3 regions of the Mycobacterium sp. NGS67 genome follow, and region 3 is predicted to be linked to each of the others. Evidence: predicted binding sites of a transcription regulator. Region 3 holds the regulator's gene; each other region holds the start of a gene.

Region 1 (7,210 bases), on a different contig from region 3:
CACCGTTCGGGGATCCTCTTCGCCGCCGTAGTACTTGTCCAGCAGCGCGACGAAGTCGTGGTTGTCGGCGGTGGCGTGAGCGAACAGCGTCATCGAGGATCTCAGCTTGAGGTCGTCGGGCGAGCCGAAAATCTGTGCGGCCGATCGGTCCTGCACCTGATTGACCAGCCGGACGCATTCGCGCAGTCGCGAGCCGAGCAGCTCGTGCGCCAGGTACGCGCGAGCCTCCGCCAGTGAGACGATGCCGAAGTGCTCGGCCATCCGGCTGCTGCCCAAACCACGCAGTTGCGGAAAGACGAACCACATCCAGTGGCTGCGTTTCCGGCCGCTGCGCAGCTCGTCGAGCACGTTGTCGTAGACACGGTCCTGCGCGTCCACGAACCGCTGCAGGTCGAAAGCCATGCGTTCACCCTGGTTGAATGAGCTGATGGCGGTCAAGCGGCAAGTCCCCAAGATCCGGGACCTGGCACCGCTGCTGCAGTTCAAACGTCCGCAACTCGACCGCACCCGGCGGCGCCTGGACGCCGCACTGACCATCGAGGACCTACGGCGCATCGCCAAGCGACGTACGCCCAGGGCGGCGTTCGACTACACCGACGGCGCAGCCGAGGACGAGCTCTCCATCGAGCGAGCCCGACAGGCGTTCCGCGACATCGAGTTTCACCCGACGATCCTGCGCGACGTGAGCAACGTGACGGCGGGCTGGAACGTGCTGGGCCAACCGGTGGTGTTGCCGTTCGGGATCGCACCCACCGGGTTCACCCGCCTGATGCACACCGAAGGCGAGATCGCCGGGGCGCGGGCGGCGGCCGCGGCCGGAATCCCGTTCTCCTTGTCCACCCTGGCGACCAGTTCGATCGAGGATGTCGTCGCAGCGGTTCCGCAGGGCCGCAAATGGTTTCAGCTGTACATGTGGAAAGACCGGGACCGTTCGATGGAGTTGGTGCGGCGCGCCGCGGCCGCCGGCTTCGACACCATGCTGGTCACCGTCGACGTCCCGGTCGCCGGCGCACGGCTGCGCGATGTCCGCAACGGTATGGCCATCCCGCCCGCGCTGACCCTGCGCACCGTGCTCGACGCCGTGCCGCACCCGCACTGGTGGTTCGACCTGCTGACCACCGAACCGCTTTCGTTCGCCTCGCTGGATCGCTGGTCGGGCACCGTCGGCGACTATCTGAACGCCATGTTCGACCCCAGCGTCACCTTCGACGACCTGGCCTGGATCAAGTCCCAGTGGCCGGGCAAGCTCGTCGTGAAAGGAATCCAGACCCTGGAGGACGCGCGTGCCGTGGTCGACCGTGGCGTCGACGGGATCGTGTTGTCCAATCACGGTGGCCGCCAACTGGACCGGGCCCCGGTGCCGTTCCATTTGTTGCCGACGGTGGCGCGTGAGCTCGGCAACGACACCGAGATCCTGCTGGACACCGGCATCATGTCCGGCGCGGACATCGTCGCGTCGGTCGCACTCGGGGCGCGATGCACGCTGGTCGGGCGGGCCTACCTGTACGGACTTATGGCCGGCGGTGAGGCGGGAGTGCGTCGCGCCATCGACATCCTGCAGACCGGTGTGCTGCGGACCATGGGCCTGCTGGGCGTGACCTGCCTGGAAGAGCTCTCCCCCAAGCACGTCACCCAGTTGCGTCGTTAGCGCGAGCAGACGCAAAAGCCCCCATTTCGTGCCGAAATAAGGGGCTTTTGCGTCTGCTCGCCAGGGTGTGGCGCACAGCACGGAACAAACCGTCCGTGACCGAGGTTGAGTCGAACAGACTTAACTCTTGGAGGAACAGATGGCTGAAGCCAAGTCCGTGCCGGTGCTGTTCGTGACCGACACGATCGTGTTGCCCGGCATGGTGGTGCCGATCGCTCTCGACGACACCGCCCGCACCGCCGTCGACGCCGCCCAGGCCGGCGACTCACGTGAGCTCTTGATCGCGCCGCGGTTGGACGACCGCTATCCGACCCACGGCGTGGTGGCCAAGATCCTGCAGGTCGGCCGGATCGCCGGGGGCGGTACCGCCGCCGTCGTGCGGGGCGAGCGCCGCGCGCACATCGGTGCCGGCGCCAACGGACCTGGCGCGGCGTTGTGGGTCGAGGTGACCGAGGTGCCCGACGTCGAGGTGACCGACGAGATCAAGGCGCTGGCAGCGGAATACAAGAAGCTGCTGCTGGCGATGCTGCAGCGCCGCGAGGCCTGGCAGATCGTCGACTATGTCAACAGCCTCACCGACCCGTCCGCGCTGGCCGACACCTCGGGGTACGCGTCCTACCTGTCCGACGTCCAGAAACGCCAGCTGTTGGAGACCGTCGACGTCGCCGAACGGCTGCGTGTGCTGATCGACTGGACCAGCGAACATCTGGCCGAGGTCGAGGTCAACGACAAGATCGCCGAGGACGTGCGCGACGGGATGGAGAAGACGCAGAAGGAGTTCCTGCTGCGCCAACAGCTGGCCGCCATCCGCAAGGAGTTGGGCGAAGGCGAACCCGACGGATCCGATGACTACCGGGCCCGCGTCGAGGCCGCCGACCTGCCCGAGCAGGTCCGCGAGGCCGCGCTGCGCGAGGTCGGCAAGCTGGAGCGGGCCAGCGACCAGAGCCCGGAGACCGGCTGGATCCGAACCTGGCTGGACACCGTGCTGGACCTGCCGTGGAACGTCCGCACCGAGGACTCGACCGACCTGACGGCGGCGCGGGAGATCCTGGACGCCGACCACCACGGGCTGGACGACGTCAAAGACCGCATCGTCGAGTACCTGGCGGTGCGTGCCCGGCGCGCGCAACGCGGTTTGCAGGTCGTGGGCGGCCGCGGTTCCGGGGCGGTGATGGTGCTGGCCGGTCCCCCGGGCGTCGGCAAGACGTCGCTGGGCGAGAGCGTGGCCCGGGCGCTGGGCCGCAACTTCGTCCGCGTCGCCCTCGGCGGCGTGCGCGACGAGGCCGAGATCCGCGGGCACCGGCGTACCTACGTGGGCGCGTTGCCGGGCCGGATCGTGCGGGCCATCGGCGAGGCCGGATCGATGAATCCCGTTGTGCTGCTGGACGAGATCGACAAAGTCGGGTCCGACTACCGGGGCGACCCGAGCGCGGCGCTGCTCGAGGTGCTCGACCCGGCGCAGAACCACACGTTCCGCGACCACTACCTGGACCTGGATCTGGACCTGTCCGACGTGGTGTTCCTGGCCACCGCCAACGTGATCGAGAACATCCCGTCGGCGCTGCTGGACCGCATGGAGTTGGTGCAGATCGACGGCTACACCGAGGACGACAAGGTCGCCATCGCCCGCGACTACCTGCTGCCCCGGCAGCGGGACCGGGCCGCGCTGACCGAGGACGAGGTGACGGTCACCGATGCCGCGCTGCGCAAGATCGCCGCCGACTACACCCGCGAACCGGGCGTGCGGCAGTTCGAACGGCTGCTGGCCAAGGCGCTGCGCAAGGTGACCACCAGGCTGGCCGGGACCGACGAACCGATCACCGTCGACGAGCCGGATCTGGTTGGCTACCTTGGCCGTCCACGCTTCACTCCGGAGTCGGCGGAGCGCACGGCGGTGCCCGGCGTGGCCACCGGCCTGGCCGTCACCGGCCTCGGCGGCGACGTGCTCTACATCGAGGCCGGCGCGGTCGACGGTGACGCGGGCCTGCAACTGACCGGTCAGCTGGGTGAGGTGATGAAGGAGTCGGCACACATCGCGTTGTCCTACGTGCGTTCGCATGCCGCCGAATTGGGCGTCGACCCGGCGGTGCTGGACCGGCGCATCCACGTGCACGTGCCAGCCGGCGCGGTGCCCAAGGACGGGCCCTCGGCCGGGGTGACGATGGTGACCGCGCTGGTGTCGATGGCCACCGGACGTCAGGTGCGCTCCGATGTCGGCATGACCGGCGAGGTCACGCTGAACGGTCGGGTGTTGCCGATCGGCGGTGTCAAACAGAAGCTGCTGGCGGCCCAACGTGCCGGTCTGTCAACGGTTTTCATCCCGTCACGCAACGAGCCGGACCTGGACGACGTGCCCGCCGAAGTGCTCGAGGCCCTGACCGTGCTGCCGATGACGGACGTGGCCGAGATCGTCGCGCAAGCACTGGAACCGGCGCAGACCGCTACGGTGGCCGCCTAGGGACGCTAGGGTGCAGCAATGGCTGCTTTCCTACGCAAGTTGCTCGGAATCGGCAAGCTGCCCGCAGACCTGCGGGCAGCAGTCGAGACGGAGAACCTCATCCATCTGGCCGAGTCTGTTCCCGTCACCTTCCGATTCACCGGGTCGGTGCCCGGCAAGGTGTCCAACGGCAACGTCCGCAGTTACGTTGGCGCTCTGGCCATCACGTCGCAGCGGGTGGTGGGGACGCTGTCGACCGTGCCCAAACTCGCCGGGCGCGCCGTCGACCTGCGCTGGGACTCCCCCGCCGAAGGCCCTGTGCGAGGCGAGTTTTCGGCAGCCGGACTGATGCTTACCACGGACGTCGGCGAGGTCGACCCACAGTTTTCCGGCCGGCTTTCGCTGAACTACAAGACCGCGCTGCCCGAAGCGGTGTTGAGCACGGTCCCGCGGCGGACGTTCACGTTCGGCGTGCCGCGGGAATGGGTCCTGCGCATGGTCGGGGTCCCGGCCCGCACACCGGCATGAGCCGCAAACGGCGGTTCGTGCACCGCATCCAGCGAGTCGTGGTCAACCCGATCGGCCGGCGCGGGCCCGGGATCATGCTGGAAACCACCGGACGAAAATCCGGCCAACCACGGCGCACCGCGGTCGGCGGCAAGGTCGTCGACAACCAGTTCTGGATGGTCTCCGAACACGGCCACCACTCGGATTACGTCTACAACATCAAGGCGAATCCGAAAGTACGGCTGCGCATCGGCGGGCAATGGCGCACCGGGACCGCGCACCTGCTGCCCGACGACGACCCATGGCAGCGGATGCGGAGTCTGCCGCGGTTCAACAACGTGGGAGTCCGCACCATGGGCACCGATCTGCTGACCATCCGGGTGGATCTGGACTGAGACGGTGGCCTACGACACCGAGCTGGCCGAGCGGATCCGCGAACTGCTGGCGCAGCTCGAGAGCTACGACGAGAAGCAGATGTTCGGCGGTCTGGCTTTCCTGGTCGGCGGCAAGATGGCCGTCTGCGTCAGCGGACAGGGCGGTTTGATGGTGCGGGTGTCTCCGCAGGACATCGACAAGCTGCTGACACGCGACCACGTCAGCCCGATGGTGATGGGCGGCAGGGAGATGCGCGGATGGTTACGGGTGGCCTCCGGGGGCGTGAAAACCAAACGGCAATTGCAAGGTTGGGTGGCCCGCGGCGTGAATTACGCCCGCAGTCTGCCGCCTGAGTGACCGCGCCGGTTTGCGCCGCGGCGGTACGGGTACGCCGCGGTGGTGTTGTGCATGCTGACCAGCGGACCCGGGCTGCGCACGCGCCAGACGCGCCCGCTGCGGCCATGACCATTCGGATCGGGACTTCCGGGTGGTCCTACGACCACTGGGCCGGGGTGTTGTACCGGCCGGGTCTGCCTGTCTCGCAACGTCTGCAGCGCTACACGGAAGTCTTCGACACCGTGGAGCTGAACGCCAGTTTCTACCGCTGGCCGAAAGATTCGACCTTCGCCGGCTGGGCCGAACGGCTGCCGGACGGGTTCACCATGACGGTGAAAGCGCATCGCGGTCTGACCCACTACCGTCGGCTGGCCAGTCCGGAACCCTGGATTGAACGGTTCGAACGCTGCTGGCAGGCGCTGGGGAAACGGGCCGGTGTGCTGCTGGTGCAGCCGCATCCGGAGTTGCAACGGGACGACGCCCGTCTGGAGACGTTTCTGCGCTTGATGCCGTCGTCCATCCGGACGGCGCTGGAGTTGCGTCACCCGTCGTGGAACGTCCCGGATGTCTATGCGCTGCTGGAGAAATACCGTGCCATCTACGTGGTGATGAGCGGCGCGAACCTGGCGTGTGTCCCCCGCGCCACCACCGATCAGGTGTACGTGCGCCTGCACGGCCCCGAACCAGCCTCGCTGTACACCGGTTCCTATACCGACGACGAACTGCGCCGCTGGGCCGAGCGGATCGCGAACTGGGCCGACGAGGGACGCGACGTGTGGGTGTACTTCAACAACGACCTGGGCGGGCACGCTGTTCGTAATGCGTTGACGCTCAAGGATTTTCTCAGCTAGCGTCCGTCGGATCCCAGGTGTGCTCGATGACGTCGGGCGGGGGTTTGGCCTGCAGGCGTTCCCGCTCGGCGCGGCGGCGCTTGACCCGCAGCCGCGCGTCGGCGGGCATCGTGACGAGCTCGTCGCAGAGCAGGTAGTACGCGTCGTCGACGCTGTCGATCAGGTCCGCGGCGACCCGGCGAGATCCAAGTTCGCGCAACGTCATTCGGAATTCGTGGGTGAAGCGGATGGTGGTGTCGTGGGCCAGCTCGCGCGAACTGCGGGCGCTGTCGGCCAAGCGCTGCGACAAGGATGCCGGCGGGACCGCCGGGGCTGCGGGACCCTCGGCGGACCGGGCCGCCACCTCGAGCAGCATGCCCGGCTCGTCGCCGAAGGTCGGGCTGGCCAGCTCGGCTTCCCCACGCCCGCGGTGTCTCAGCTTCGCAACGGCGGCATCCAGAGCGGCCGCGGCGGTCGGTGACAGTGCGCGGACGCTGCCGACGTTTCCCTCGCGGGCCAGCGCGCACAACGTCGGATCGGCACGCAACAGCGCGGACAGCTCGGCGGTCTCCTCAGCGACGCGGCCGCTCTCCATGATCACCCCGACGCCGGACACGCTCGACGCGGCGCGGGTGTGCTCCAGGGTTGCCGCGGTCACGCCGGTGTCGATGACCCACAGTCCGGTGAGGATCCAGCCCTGCTGGATCCGGTCACGCAGCAGCCGCAGCCGAACCTGAAGGGCGGCCTCGCTCAGCGCGGTCAGATCCGCCGGTTCCAGATGCTCGTCGACCGCGGCGGCGACGTATGCCTGGGTGTCGGTCCGAAGATGGCGCAGCAGTGCCACCGAGCGCGCTGTCACCACCACTTTGGCGACCGATCCAAGGCCGGCGGAGCTGCGCGGCCGTCCCATCGGCAGCAGGTCGGTGAGCTGCGACTGGTCGCCCAACGTGCGCTGGGTGATGGCTCGCTCGTCCCAACCGGGAAGCTGGCCGGCGGCGACGATATTGGCCGACACCCCGACGTAGGGCCGGTGGCCGAACACCGCGATCGCCCTGCTCGCCCACTCCTCGGCCACCA
Region 2 (7,210 bases), on a different contig from region 3:
CGGACCTTGGTCATCGCCTCGTCGCAGCTGCCCAGCCCGGTCGCCTCCATCGGGTGCGACAGCGCGCCGTACAGACCGAACCGGATGTCTTCTGCCTTGGCGTGCGGCTGGTGCGCGTCCGTCGGCGACGCGTCGACGTCGACCAGCACATACTCGTCGGACCAACGCAGATTCGACACGGACATGTTCCAGCCCAGCACCGCCTGAGATTCCCCGAAGCGGGCGTTCTGCGCACCCCAGATCCGGCTCTTGTCCGACCCCGAGCAGCCCACCAGGCAGGCCAGCGCCAGGGTCAACGCCACGAGAAATCGCACCACCGCGGCCTAGCTCAACCCCAGATCGGCGAGACCCAGCACGCTGCGGTAGGGCAACCCCTCGGCTTCGATGGCCTCCGCGGCGCCGGTCGCGCGGTCCACGACGGTGGCCACGCCGACCACGTCGCCGCCGGCATCCTGGACGGCGCGCACCGCGGTCAGCGCCGAGCCACCGGTGGTGCTGGTGTCCTCCACCACCAGCACCCGCTGGCCGGACACCTCGGACCCCTCGATAAGTCGTTGCAGGCCATGGGCTTTCGCCGACTTGCGGACCACGAACGCGTCGATCGGGCGGCCCGGCGCGTGCATGACCGCCGTCGCGACCGGATCGGCGCCCAACGTCAGGCCGCCGACCACCGCGTAGTCCCAGTCCTGCGTGAGTTCGCGCATCAGCCGGCCGATCAGGGCCGACGCCCGGTGGTGCAGGGTGGCGCGGCGCAGGTCGACGTAGTAATCGGCCTCCTTGCCCGACGACAGCGTGACGCGGCCGTGCACCACCGACAACCGGCGCACCAACTCGGAGAGTTCGGCGCGCGGCTCAGGTTCGGCCACTGCCACTGCCGAATCGCTTGGTCACGGCGCGCGCCAGCCGTCGCGGCATTGCGCGTCCCGTGGCGACCAGGAACTTGTACTCGACGCCGGGCACACTGATCACCTTGCCGCGGGCGACGTCGGCGAGACTGTCGCGGACCACATCGTCGACCTCGAGCCACATGAACGACGGCACCTCGGTCATGTCGATTCCGGCGCGACTGTGGAACTCGGTGCGCACGTAGCCCGGGCAGACGGCATGCACTCCGACACCGGTGCCCTGCAACCCGTTGGCCAGTCCTTCGGTAAACGAGATGACCCAGGCCTTGGACGCGGAGTACGTCGAGCCCCGGCCGGGCAGCAGGCCGGCGACGCTGGCGATGTTGATCACGGTGCCGGCCCGGGCATCGAGCATGGCCGGCAACGCGGCCCGGGTCAGATGCATGACCGCGGTGACGTTGACGTCGAGCTGTTTCTGCAGGTCCGCGGGGTCGGCGTCCCAGAATTCACCGGACGTGCCGAAGCCGGCGTTGTTGACCAGGACGCGGACCCCGTCGGCCAGCCGCTCGGCGACCTTGTCGCGATCGGCGCCCACCGCCAGGTCCGCGCGCAGAATCTCGATGTTGCCGGCTTCGGACTGCAGCTCGCCGGCCAACTGCTGCAGCCTTTCTGCATCCCGGGCAACGAGAACGAGGTCGTAGCCGTCGCGGGCGTAACGGCGGGCATATCCGGCACCGATGCCCGAAGTGGGCCCAGTGATCAACGCGACAGGTCGGGGCATCGGCGCTCAGTGCTGGTAGTTGCTGGCCTGGTGGCCGTTGCGGCCCGTCCGCGGCGGACGCCGAGCGGTTTCGGGCTCGGCGGCGCGGCGACCCGGCTCGGGCAGGATCCCGGCGGCCGGGTCGGGTTGGGCACGTCGCGACGGCAACTCCGCTCGGGCCGCCGAGGCGAGCGGTCGGCTGGGGGCACGCCGGCCCTCGGACTCGCCGGTCTCCTTGGTGGTCTCGGCGGGCAGCGGCGGCAACACCCGCAGCAGGTCGTTGAACTGGCGGACCGTGCGCAGACCCTCGTCCCACTGGGCGCGCGTGCTGGCGATCGGCATCGCCACCAGTGTCCAGTGCTGCTCGTTCCACATGATCTCGGCGCAGTCGGGTGCGGTGTGGGCGAAGGTGACCATGCGCCGGTCGCAGGCCCGCCTGGCCGCGTCGAGATTGGTGGAGTAGACCATCCGGGGTCCGATCGCGCCGAGCAGCCAGATGTCGCTCTCGCGCGGCTCCTTGAGACCCTTCAGACGCAGGTCGACCACCACGTTGGTGCCGACCTTGCGGTGCAGGGCGATCACCGTGGCGACTTCCTCGAGGTCGAAGATGTACACCGCCTCGCCCCGGATCTGCCCCAGCACGACGTTCTGCGCGGGCACATCACCGACCGTCGACATCACCCCGCGCTTCCAGCGGTGCAGGATGTCGGTGGATTCGCGTTCGTAGTCGAAGCCGTGTGACCTGGCCCAGGACCTGCGGCGCCGGCTGCGTCCGCGGCGTCGATCGATGTCGACGTACAACAGCACCGCCGCACCGACGAAACACAGTGCGGACAAGGTGAACCAGAGCGGGACCATCGGAGGACAGCTTATCTGCTGTCTGGTTCGAACACAGAATCCGAGCTGGTCACAACCACGTCACAGGGTAGCGTCGAGCGACGCCCCAGGGGGTGGCGGTGAGGTGGCGCGAGCAGACGCGAAAGCCCCCGAAAACGGTCGTTTTCGGGGGCTTTCGCGTCTGTTCACGCCGTGGGACTCAGCCCAGAACCAGCGAGTCGCCGTCCGCGCTGACGTTGACGGGCACCACGTCGCCGTCGTGCACCTCACCGGCCAGCAGCATCTTGGCCAGCTGGTCGCCGATGGCCTGCTGAACGAGCCGGCGCAACGGCCGCGCCCCGTACACGGGGTCGAAGCCGCGCTGGGCCAGCCACTGCTTGGCCGGCAGCGACACCTCGAGCTGCAGGCGCCGCTGGGCGAGCCGCTTGGCCAGCTGGTTGAGCTGGATGTCCACGATCTGCACCAGTTCCTCGGGGTTGAGGCCGTCGAAGATCAGCACGTCATCGAGGCGGTTGATGAACTCCGGCTTGAACGCCGAGCGCACCGCCGCCATCACCATCTCCTCGGTGCCACCGGATCCCAGGTTGGACGTCAGGATCAGGATCGTGTTGCGGAAGTCGACCGTGCGGCCCTGGCCGTCGGTCAACCGGCCCTCGTCGAGCACCTGCAACAGCACGTCGAAGACGTCCGGGTGGGCCTTCTCCACCTCGTCGAACAGCACCACCGTGTAGGGCCGGCGGCGTACCGACTCGGTCAGCTGACCGCCCTGGTCGTAGCCGATGTAGCCGGGGGGCGCACCGACCAGCCGGGCCACCGAGTGCTTCTCGCCGTACTCGCTCATGTCGATGCGGACCATGGCGCGTTCGTCGTCGAACAGGAAGTCCGCCAACGCCTTTGCCAGCTCGGTCTTACCGACGCCGGTCGGGCCCAGGAACAGGAACGAACCCGTCGGCCGGTTGGGGTCGGCGACCCCGGCCCTACTGCGGCGCACCGCGTCGGAGACGGCCTGCACGGCCTTCTTCTGCCCGACGACACGCTTGCCCAGCTCGTCCTCCATGCGCAGCAGCTTGGCGGTCTCGCCTTCGAGCAGCCGGCCGGCCGGGATCCCGGTCCACGCCGACACCACGTCGGCGATGTCGTCCGGACCGACCTCTTCCTTGAGCATCACGTTCTCGCGGGCCTCGGCCTGCGGGATCGCGGCGTCGAGCTTCTTTTCGAGCTCGGGGATGCGGCCGTAGCGCAGCTCGGCGGTCTTCTCGTAGTTGCCGTCGCGCTCCGCGCGCTCGGCCTCGCCGCGCAACGCTTCCAGCTGCTCCTTGAGTTCGCGGACGACGTCGATGGCGTTCTTCTCGTTCTGCCACCGGGTGGTCAGCTCGGCCAGCTTCTCCTTGTAGTCGGCCAGCTCGGCGCGCAGCTTGTCCAGCCGTTCGCGCGACGCCGCGTCCTCTTCTTTGGCCAGCGCCATCTCTTCGATCTCCAGCCGGCGCACCAGCCGCTCGACCTCGTCGATCTCGACCGGACGGGAGTCGATCTCCATCCGCAACCGGCTGGCGGACTCATCGACCAGGTCGATCGCCTTGTCCGGCAGGAAACGGGCGGTGATGTAACGGTCGGACAGGGTGGCGGCGGCCACCAGCGCCGAGTCGGTGATGCGCACCCCGTGGTGCACCTCGTAGCGGTCCTTGAGTCCGCGCAGGATGCCGACGGTGTCCTCCACCGACGGCTCGCCGACGAACACCTGCTGGAAGCGGCGCTCCAGCGCGGCGTCCTTCTCGATGTATTTGCGGTACTCGTCGAGCGTCGTGGCACCCACCAGCCGCAGTTCGCCGCGGGCCAGCATGGGCTTGATCATGTTGCCGGCGTCCATCGCCGATTCGCCGGTCGCGCCGGCGCCGACGATGGTGTGCAGCTCGTCGATGAAGGTGATGATCTGCCCGGCGGAGTTCTTGATGTCGTCGAGCACCGCCTTGAGGCGCTCCTCGAACTCGCCGCGGTACTTGGCGCCGGCCACCATGGACCCCAGGTCCAGGGAGACGACGGTCTTGTCGCGCAGGCTTTCCGGCACGTCGCCGGCGATGATGCGCTGGGCCAGGCCCTCCACGATGGCGGTCTTGCCGACGCCGGGCTCGCCGATGAGCACCGGGTTGTTCTTGGTGCGCCGCGACAGCACCTGCACCACGCGCCGGATCTCGTTGTCGCGGCCGATGACCGGGTCGAGCTTGCCGTCGCGGGCGCGGGCGGTCAGGTCGGTGGAGTACTTCTCCAGGGCCTGGTAGGTGGCCTCGGGGTCGGCGCTGGTCACCCGCGCGCTGCCGCGGACTTTGACGAACGCCTCACGCAACGCCTGCGGGGAGGCGCCGTGCCCGGTCAATAGTTTGGCGACGTCGGAGTCGCCGGTGGCCAGGCCGACCATCAGGTGCTCGGTGGAGACGAACTCGTCGTCCATCTCGGTGGCCAGCTGCTGGGCGGTGGTGATGGCCGCCAGCGACTCCCGGGACAGCTGCGGCTGGGAGCTGGCGCCGCTGCTCTGCGGCAGTCGGTCCAGCAGCCGCTGGGTCTCGGTGCGAATGGCGGCGGGCTCCACGCCGACAGCCTCCAGCAGCGGCACGGCGATCCCGTCGTTCTGCGTCAGCAGCGCCATCAGCAAATGAGATGGCCTGATCTCGGGATTGCCGGCGGACGACGCCGCCTGCAGTGCCGACGTCAGGGCCGCCTGCGTCTTGGTTGTCGGGTTGAAAGAGTCCACGACACCTCCGTTCGGGTCTTGATGAAAAATCTTGTCGGCTGGTACAACGCCGTCAAGGTTGAGTCTGTTCCGCTCAAGTCTAAACTCCCCCGGGCGAGCAGACGCAAAAGCTCCCGACACGCCGGGGAAAAAGGGGATTTTGCGTCTGCTCGCGCCAAGAAAAGGGGCCCCTAAAATTGGTGGGCGTGGGACTCGAGGACCGGGAGGCGTTGCAGACGCTGCGCGACGCGTTCACCGACGCCGAACTCGTCCACCGCTTCTATACCCGCTGGTTCGCCCTCGACGCCTCTATTCGCGACCTGTTCCCCCCCGAGATGGCCGGCCAGCGGGCCGCGTTCGGGCACGCACTGCATTGGCTTTACGGCGAACTGCTCGCCCAGCGCGCCGAGGAGCCGGTCGCCTTCCTGGCCCAGCTGGGCCGCGACCACCGCAAATACGGCGTGCTGCCAGCGCACTACACGACGTTGCGCAGCGCGTTGTCTGCGACGCTGCGCACCCAGCTGGGCAGCGCGTGGACGCCGGCCGTCGCCGAGGCCGCCGAACAGTCGCTGAACCTGTTCGCCGGGGTGATGAGCGGGGCCGCGGACTCCGACGACGCACCCGCCTGGTGCGACGGCACGGTCGTAGAGCACCACCGGGTGTCGCGGGACCTCGCGGTGGTGCGGCTGCGCCTGGACCGACCGCTGCGCTACCACCCCGGGCAGTACGTCAACGTGCACATTCCGCAGTGCCCGCGCCGCTGGCGTTACCTGTCGCCGGCCATCCCCGCCGACCCGGACGGTCAGATCGAGTTCCACGTCCGGGTGGTGCCCGGCGGCCTGGTCAGCAACGCCGTCGTCACCGAGACCATGCCGGGGGACCGTTGGCGGGTGTCGAGTCCGCACGGCGGATTCCACGTCGACCGCGACGGCGACGACGTGCTGATGGTCGCGGGCAGCTCGGGACTGGCCCCGCTGCGGGCACTGATCATGGATCTGAGCAGGTTCGCCGAGAACCCGCGGGTGCACCTCTTCTTCGGCGCCCGCTACCCCTGCGAGCTCTACGACCTGCGCACGCTGTGGCAGGTCGCCGCCCACAATCCGTGGTTGTCGGTCTCGCCGGTATCGGAGTACAACCGCGATCCGGCCTGGGCGGCCGAGTACCCCGACGTCTCGCCGCCGCGCGGACTGCACGTGCGCCAGACGGGCCGGCTGCCCGACGTCGTCACCAGGTACGGCAACTGGGGCGACCGGCAGATCCTGATCTGCGGCGGAGCCGACATGGTCCGCGCGACCAAGGCCGCGCTGATCGCCAAAGGCGCGCCCGCCGAACGCATCCAGCACGATCCGCTGTCGCGATAGGCCGCGGCGGATATCGCGGCGCACGCCCCGCGAGAACCGCGCCGAAAAGATCTGTGGATTTTTCGCGAATCGAACGCAATTCTGTGTCAGACGGCTGTTGAATAGTCATCTGCCGACACACGCGCCCGACGGGATATGCGGTTCCAGTTAGGAACAGGTGATGAGCTTCGCGGTGCTCCCTCCCGAGATCAACTCGGCGCGGCTACTGTTCGGCGCGGGCCTGGAACCTCTGCTGCGGGCGGCAGCGGCCTGGGACGGCCTGGCCGCCGAGCTGGGTCTGGCAGCGTCCTCGTTCTCCTCGCTGACCTCGGGACTTGTCGGCTCGTCGTGGCAGGGTGCGTCGGCGGTCGCGATGGCCAGTGCTGCGGCGCCGTATCTGGGTTGGTTGACGACGGCAGCGACGCACGCCGAGCAGGCCGGCACCCAGGCGCGGGTCGCCGCGGCAGCGTTCGAAGCCGCGGTGTCGGCGACCGTGCAGCCGGCGATCATCTCGGCAAACCGCTCCCAGTTCGTGTCGCTGGTGCTGTCGAACCTGTTCGGCCAGAACACCCAGGCGATCGCGGCCAGCGAAGCCCTCTACGAACAGATGTGGGCCCAGGACGTGGTCGCGATGTTCGACTACTACACCGGAGCCGCGGCCGCGGCGGCGGCCCTGGTCCCGTTCCCGGAAGGGTTGCTGAGC
Region 3 (7,210 bases):
AGGCCGCCGAGATCGCGTCGTCCACCAACGCCTGTTGCGTGTCGAGGAAACGACGGCCGGCCCGCAGCCAGGCCTGAGCCAGTAACCCGGCTCGTGATCCGAAGCTGTGATACAGCGCGCCGTTGGAGACGCCGGTCGCGGCACTGATACCCCGGATGGTCACCGCGGCCGGACCGGACTGCACGGCCAGCGCCTCCGCGGCATCCAGCACGCGGTCCGGGTCGTGCTCGCGAGGGCGGGGCATGAAAACACAATAACAGAGCAATTGCTCTGTTATTGTTGCACGAGCGTGGACCCGGGTCGGGTAGATACAGTCCTAGGCGGCCACCGGCTCGACCGTCGCCACCCGGGGCCGGCGGGTGCGGCTGAGTGCGACGTTGACACATCCCATGATCAGGCAGATCACGGCCGGTACGACGAGTGCGTATCCGTCGAACTTGGCCCCGGCCACCAGGCCGGCGACCGCGCCGGTGAGGAACAGCAGCAGGGTCGTGGCCAGGATCGCGGCCTTCCACTTGTCGAAGCCGTGCTCACGGCTGCGGCCCAGCATCAACCCGAGGTCGGTGACGGTGCCGGTGAAGTGGGTAGTGCGGACCGCCATCCCGCGGAAGCTGGAGGTCAGGCCGTTCTGCAAACCGAGGGCCGCCGCTGCGAACAGCCCCTGGACGGCGGTCTCCTCGATCCCGAAGATGGCGATCTCGTTCTTGTCCGCGGTGACTCCGGCGGCGGCGGCCAACAGCAGGATGGCTTCGATGGCCAACACGGCGGCGTGGCGCCTGGCCAGCGGCATCCGGCTGGACGAGAGCAGCGTGCCGGCCACCGCGGCGCCTAGCAGGAACCCCAGCAGGATCGCGCCCAGGACGTGGCTTTCGTAGCGCCACGGGTGCGCGGTGTCCATGCCGATCTGGGTGGTGACACCGGTGAGGTTGCCGACCGGAACCGCCAGGGTGAGGATCGCTACCGCGTTCACCCAACCCGCATTCAGCGCGAGCACGGCGCTGTAGGCCAGCATTCTTCCTTGCGCGGACAGGCCGCTTCTGCGTGTTCGTTCCCCCGGCGCCATCTGCTCGACACCCACTCCCGCCATTCGAACCGACCCCGTCAAATATATAAGCACCAGATTGACCGGTAATTCCGTCGAACTGACCGATCTCATAGAGAGCGCATACCGCGCCCCCGGGAACAAACCCCGCGCCTACACCGTTAGCATGATCGACAAGTTGAGTGAGGCACACTCAAGTCTGAGTTGACAGGCACATGGCGGCCGGAGCAGTCTTGAGCGGGGTTCACTCAGCATAGTGCAACAAGCAGAAGCTCTACAGATTCAGGAGGAATCACTATGGCTCGTGCGGTCGGCATCGACCTCGGGACCACCAACTCCGTCGTCGCAGTTCTGGAGGGTGGCGACCCCGTCGTCGTCGCAAACTCCGAGGGCTCGCGGACGACCCCGTCTGTCGTCGCGTTCGCGCGTAACGGCGAAGTGCTGGTGGGTCAGCCCGCCAAGAACCAGGCGGTGACCAACGTCGACCGCACCATTCGTTCGGTCAAGCGCGAAATCGGCACGGACTGGTCCGTGGATATCGATGGCAAGAAATACACCGCTCCGGAGATCAGCGCTCGCGTGCTGCAGAAGCTGAAGCGCGACGCCGAGGCTTACCTGGGTGAGGACATCGCGGACGCGGTGATCACCGTTCCCGCCTACTTCAACGACGCTCAGCGTCAGGCGACCAAGGACGCCGGCCAGATCGCCGGCCTCAACGTGCTGCGCATCGTCAACGAACCGACCGCGGCCGCGCTGGCCTACGGCCTGGACAAGGGCGAGAAAGAGCAGACCATTCTGGTTTTCGACCTCGGCGGCGGCACCTTCGACGTCTCGCTGCTCGAGATCGGCGAGGGTGTGGTCGAGGTGCGTGCCACCAGCGGTGACAACCACCTCGGCGGCGACGACTGGGACCAGCGCGTCGTGGACTGGCTGGTGGAGAAGTTCAAGGGCACCAGCGGCATCGACCTGACCAAGGACAAGATGGCCATGCAGCGGCTGCGTGAGGCCGCCGAGAAGGCCAAGATCGAGCTGTCCAGCTCGCAGAGCACCTCGATCAACCTGCCCTACATCACCGTCGACGCCGACAAGAACCCGCTGTTCCTCGACGAGCAGCTGACCCGGGCCGAGTTCCAGCGCATCACCCAGGACCTGCTGGACCGCACCCGCAAGCCGTTCCAGTCGGTCATCGCCGACGCCGGCATCTCGGTGGGCGACATCGACCACGTGGTGCTGGTGGGCGGTTCCACCCGCATGCCTGCGGTGACCGACCTGGTCAAGGAGATGACCGGTGGCAAGGAGCCCAACAAGGGCGTCAACCCCGACGAGGTCGTGGCCGTGGGTGCCGCGCTGCAGGCGGGTGTACTCAAGGGCGAGGTGAAAGACGTTCTGCTGCTTGACGTCACGCCGCTGAGCCTGGGCATCGAGACCAAGGGTGGGGTGATGACCAAGCTCATCGAGCGCAACACCACCATCCCGACCAAGCGCTCGGAGACCTTCACCACCGCCGACGACAACCAGCCGTCGGTGCAGATCCAGGTCTTCCAGGGTGAGCGTGAGATCGCGGCGCACAACAAGCTGTTGGGCAGCTTCGAGCTGACCGGTATCGCACCGGCCCCGCGCGGTGTTCCGCAGATCGAGGTCACCTTTGACATCGACGCCAACGGCATCGTGCACGTCACCGCCAAGGACAAGGGCACCGGCAAGGAGAACACCATCCGCATCCAGGAAGGTTCGGGCATCTCCAAGGAGGAGATCGACCGGATGATCAAGGATGCCGAGGCGCACGCGGACGAAGACCGCAAGCGTCGCGAGGAAGCCGACGTCCGCAACCAGGCCGAGACGCTGGTCTACCAGACGGAGAAGTTCGTCAAAGAGCAACGTGAGGCCGAGGGTGGGTCGAAGGTTCCTGAGGACACGCTGAGCAAGGTGGAAGCCGCTGTGGCAGAAGCCAAGTCGGCGCTGGGTGGCGATGACATCTCCGCGATCAAGTCGGCGATGGAGAAGCTGGGCCAGGAGTCCCAGGCGCTGGGACAGGCCATCTACGAGGCCGCCCAGGCCGAAGGTGCCGCCGCCGGCGGTCAGCCCGGTGGTGGTTTCGACCAGACCGCGGGGGCCGACGACGTGGTGGACGCGGAGGTGGTCGACGACGACCAGGAGCGGCGCCAGTGAGCGCGCGCCGCGACGATGCAGAACGGAGTGATGAGGAGGAGCGGCGCCAGTGAGCGACGGAACTCAAAACCACGCACAAGAACCGGTGACGGTCACCGACAGACGGCGGATCGATCCCGAGACAGGTGAAGTACGGCAGGCCCCTCCCGGTCCAGCACCGGGAGGGGGTGCCTTCGCCGGCGAGAGCCCGGAGGAAGCCGACAAGGCGGCCGAGTTGCTCCAGGACCTGCAGCGCGTGCAGGCCGACTTCGCCAACTACCGCAAGCGGGCGCTGCGCGACCAGCAGGCCGCGAAGGACCGGGCCAAGGCCGACGTGGTCGGTCAATTCCTGGGCATCCTCGACGATCTCGACCGCGCACGGCAGCACGGCGACCTGGAGTCGGGTCCGATGAAGGCGGTCGCCGACAAGCTGACGGGCGTGCTGGGCGGGTTGGGCCTGACCGCGTTCGGGGCCGAGGGCGAGGACTTCGACCCCGCACTGCATGAAGCCGTGCAGCACGAAGGCGACGGCGGACCGGGTTCCAAGCCGGTGATCGGCACCGTCATGAGGCAGGGCTACCTGCTCGGCGAACAGGTGCTGCGGCACGCCATGGTCGGCGTCGTCGACACCGTCGCCGGCGCGGGTTCGGAAACCGGACCTGCCGACACGAGCGATAACGCCGACGACTCCGGTGTTTAGGACAGAATCGATACGAAGGTAAGGAGGTGACGCGACATGGCTCAGCGTGAGTGGGTCGAGAAGGACTTCTACAAGGAGCTTGGCGTCTCCTCCGATGCCGATGCCAAAGAGATCAAGACGGCCTACCGCAAGTTGGCTTCGGATCTGCATCCGGACAAGAACCCCGCCGGGGCCGAGCGGTTCAAGGCGGTCTCGGAGGCCTACAGCGTTCTGTCCGACGAAGCCAAGCGCAAGGAATACGACGAGACCCGCCGGCTGTTCGCCGGCGGAGGCTTCGGTGGCCGTCGGTTCGACACGGGTGGGTTCGGCGGCTTCGGCGGAGGCGGGGACGGCGCCGAGTTCAATCTGAACGACTTGTTCGACGCCGCCGGCCGGTCCGGCGGCGCCAACATCGGCGACCTGTTCGGCGGCCTGTTCGGGCGGGGTGGCAGCACCCGTCCCAGCCGGCCCCGGCGCGGCAAGGACCTGGAGACCGAGACGGAACTGGATTTCGTCGAGGCCGCCAGGGGCGTCGCGATGCCGCTGCGGTTGACCAGCCCGGCCCCGTGCACCAACTGCCACGGCAGCGGCGCACGCCCGGGCACCAGCCCGAAGGTGTGTCCGAACTGCAACGGCGCCGGCGTCATCAACCGCAACCAGGGTGCGTTCGGCTTCTCCGAGCCGTGCACCGAATGCCGGGGCAGCGGCTCGATCATCGAGCACCCGTGCGAGGAGTGCAAAGGCACCGGGGTCACGACTCGGACCCGCACCATCAACGTGCGCATCCCACCCGGCGTCGACGACGGTCAGCGCATCCGGCTGGCCGGGCAGGGCGAAGCCGGGTTGCGGGGCGCTCCGTCCGGTGACCTGTACGTGACCGTGCATGTGCGGCCGGACAAGGTCTTCGGCCGCGACGGCGACGACCTGACCGTGACCGTACCCGTCAGCTTCACCGAATTGGCTTTGGGCTCAACGCTTTCGGTGCCCACGCTGGACGGCAAGGTCGGCGTCCGGGTGCCCAAGGGCACCGCCGACGGCCGCATCCTACGGGTGCGTGGCCGGGGTGTGCCCAAGCGCAGCGGTGGCAGCGGCGACCTGCTGGTCACCGTGAAGGTCGCGGTCCCGTCGAATCTGGAAGGTGCCGCGCAGGAGGCGCTGGAAGCCTACGCGGCGGCCGAGCGGTCCAGCGGGTTCGACCCCAGAGCCGGATGGGCAGGGAATCGACCATGAACTCGAAGAACCCCGACCGGGAATCGTCGCGCACGTTCTTGATCTCGGTGGCCGCCGAGCTGGCCGGTATGCATGCGCAGACGTTGCGCACCTACGACCGGCTCGGCCTGGTCCGGCCGCAGCGCACCGCCGGCGGCGGACGTCGGTACTCCGAGCACGACGTGGACCTGCTGCGTGAGGTGCAGCGACTGTCCCAGGACGAGGGCGTCAACCTCGCCGGCATCAAACGCATCATCGAGCTGACCAACCAGGTCGACGCGCTGCAGTCGCGGCTCTCGGAGTTGGCCGAGGAAGTGGCGGTGTTGCGGGCCAACCAGCGTCGCGAGGTCGCGGTGGTGCCCAAGAGCCGGGCGCTGGTCGTCTGGCAACCCCGCCGCTAGAGGCGTCAGGGCGTGTTGTCCCCGAAGAATCCCGCCAACTCGCTGCCGAAGTTCCCGACACCGGACACGAACGCCTGAGTCATCAGGTCGAGCATGCTGGTGTTGTAGAAGCCGGACATGAAGTTGCCCAGGTTCGCCCAGCCCGATTCGAAGGCGCCGACGTTCTGCAGACCGGAGACATTCACGCCGCCGCTGTTGAACATCCCGGACACCTGGCTGAACACGTTGCCGATGCCCGACACCGCGCCGTTGGCGGCGTTGAGCATGCCCGATGCGCCGCCCGCCCCGGAGTTGAAGAAGCCCGACGACGGGGCGCTGCCGGAGTTGAAGAAGCCGGGGCTGCCGCGCCACTCGAAGCCGAACGTGAACGGCCCGACCAGCCCGTTGCCGAGCATGTTGATCGGGTTTTCGAAGTTGAAGACCAGTGGCGTCTCCGGGTTGAGCACCGACGGGTCGATGGTGAAGGGGCCCAGGGTTTCGGTGGTGATGGGGATCGCCGGCAGCGTGCCGCTCAGGACGCATCCCACGAACGGGATGTAGAGGAAGCAGACGGTGATCTCCAGGCTGATCGGTATCTCGAACTGCGAGATGGTGAACATGTCCTGGGTGATGGCGTTGATGGTGCCTTGGATCGGGATCTGGATGTCGGCGGCCAGGTTGTAGTCCCACGGGATGCCCGGGATGGTGGTCTGGTAGGCGAAGCCGCCCAGACCCTGATAGTCGCCTCGCCAGAAGAACCCGTTGCTGTAGTTGCCGCCGTTGAAGGCGCCGGTGTTGAAGTTGCCGTAGTTGGCCCATCCGGTATTGGAGTTGCCGACGTTGAAGTCACCGGAGTTGTAGTCGCCGGGGTTGAAGCTGCCGGTGTTGTAGCTGCCCGGGTTGAACGCGCCGGTGTTGGTGTTGCCGGTGTTGAAGAAGCCGGTGTTGTAGTTGCCCGAGTTTCCGATTCCGGTGTTGACCAGGCCGGTGTTGAAGAAGCCCGAGTTGACCAGACCGGTGTTGCCGATGCCGGTGTTGAAGCGGCCGGAGTTCCCGATGCCCCAGTTGCCCTCGCCGGAGTTGAAGAAGCCGACGTTGTTGGTGCCGGAGTTGAACAGGCCGAAGTTGCCGGTGCCGGAGTTGAAGCCGCCGAACCCGGTCTGGGCGTTGCCGACGAGTCCGATGCCGATGTTGCCGTCGCCGGTGTTGCCGAAGCCGATGTTGCCGGTACCGGTGTTGCCGAAGCCGATGTTGAAGTTGCCGGTGTTGCCGAAGCCGATGTTCTGCAGCGCCGCGGTGAGCGCGGGACCGGAGTTGCCGAAGCCCCAGTTCCCGGTGCCGAAGTTGGCGGGGCCGAAGTTGTAGTCGCCGATGTTGCCGAAGCCCCAGTTGAAGCTGCCGAGGTTGGCGCTGCCGAAGTTGAGGCCGCCGATGTTGGCGTTGCCGATGTTGAAATCGCCGAGGTTGGCGCTGCCGATGTTCCAGATGCCGAGGTTGGCCAGACCGGCGCTGAAGGTGGTGGCGTCGGGTCCGTTCTGGAACCAGCCGGCCAGGTTGGTGCCGAGGTTCTGCCAGCCGGAGACGCTCGCCGGTGTCCCGACACCGGTGTTGAGGAAACCGGAGATGGCGTTGCCGAGGTTGTCGAAGCCGGACTGCAGCGAACCGTAGTTGAAGAACCCGGAGTTGCCGAGTAGCCCGGTGGCGAAGTTGAACATCCCGGAGTTGCTGCCGAAGTTCTGGAACCCGGACGCA

Evidence for each region. Region 3 encodes HspR, which represses chaperone genes until heat shock. Its sites were predicted from a motif close to ANNTGAGTNNNNNNNACTCANNT; they were not measured.
Region 1: a site for HspR is predicted at 1,752-1,774, ahead of lon (endopeptidase La). Genes of this name have one in related genera too.
Region 2: a site for HspR is predicted at 5,245-5,267, ahead of clpB (ATP-dependent chaperone ClpB). Genes of this name have one in related genera too.

What each region holds. Positions count from the first base shown of each region.
Region 1 covers NZ_JCALCF010000003.1:125,990-133,199, forward strand. The annotation lists gene AC5Y4D_RS03520 (DUF1810 domain-containing protein) at 1-402, opposite strand, end outside; gene AC5Y4D_RS03525 (alpha-hydroxy acid oxidase) at 428-1,648, shown strand; gene lon (endopeptidase La) at 1,788-4,106, shown strand; gene AC5Y4D_RS03535 (hypothetical protein) at 4,125-4,613, shown strand; gene AC5Y4D_RS03540 (nitroreductase family deazaflavin-dependent oxidoreductase) at 4,610-4,987, shown strand; gene AC5Y4D_RS03545 (TfoX/Sxy family protein) at 4,992-5,324, shown strand; gene AC5Y4D_RS03550 (DUF72 domain-containing protein) at 5,429-6,154, shown strand; gene AC5Y4D_RS03555 (Rossmann-fold NAD(P)-binding domain-containing protein) at 6,147-7,210, opposite strand, start outside.
Region 2 covers NZ_JCALCF010000044.1:223-7,432, reverse strand. The annotation lists gene AC5Y4D_RS25495 (hypothetical protein) at 1-314, opposite strand, end outside; gene pyrE (orotate phosphoribosyltransferase) at 324-866, opposite strand; gene AC5Y4D_RS25485 (SDR family NAD(P)-dependent oxidoreductase) at 853-1,626, opposite strand; gene ttfA (trehalose monomycolate transport factor TtfA) at 1,633-2,463, opposite strand; gene clpB (ATP-dependent chaperone ClpB) at 2,642-5,188, opposite strand; gene AC5Y4D_RS25470 (FAD-binding oxidoreductase) at 5,374-6,528, shown strand; partial or broken gene AC5Y4D_RS25465 (PPE family protein) at 6,689-7,210, shown strand, end outside.
Region 3 covers NZ_JCALCF010000051.1:898-8,107, reverse strand. The annotation lists gene AC5Y4D_RS26345 (TetR/AcrR family transcriptional regulator) at 1-244, opposite strand, end outside; gene AC5Y4D_RS26340 (YoaK family protein) at 317-1,012, opposite strand; gene dnaK (molecular chaperone DnaK) at 1,340-3,211, shown strand; gene grpE (nucleotide exchange factor GrpE) at 3,261-3,890, shown strand; gene dnaJ (molecular chaperone DnaJ) at 3,927-5,099, shown strand; gene AC5Y4D_RS26320 (heat shock protein transcriptional repressor HspR) at 5,096-5,479, shown strand; partial or broken gene AC5Y4D_RS26315 (beta strand repeat-containing protein) at 5,485-7,210, opposite strand, start outside.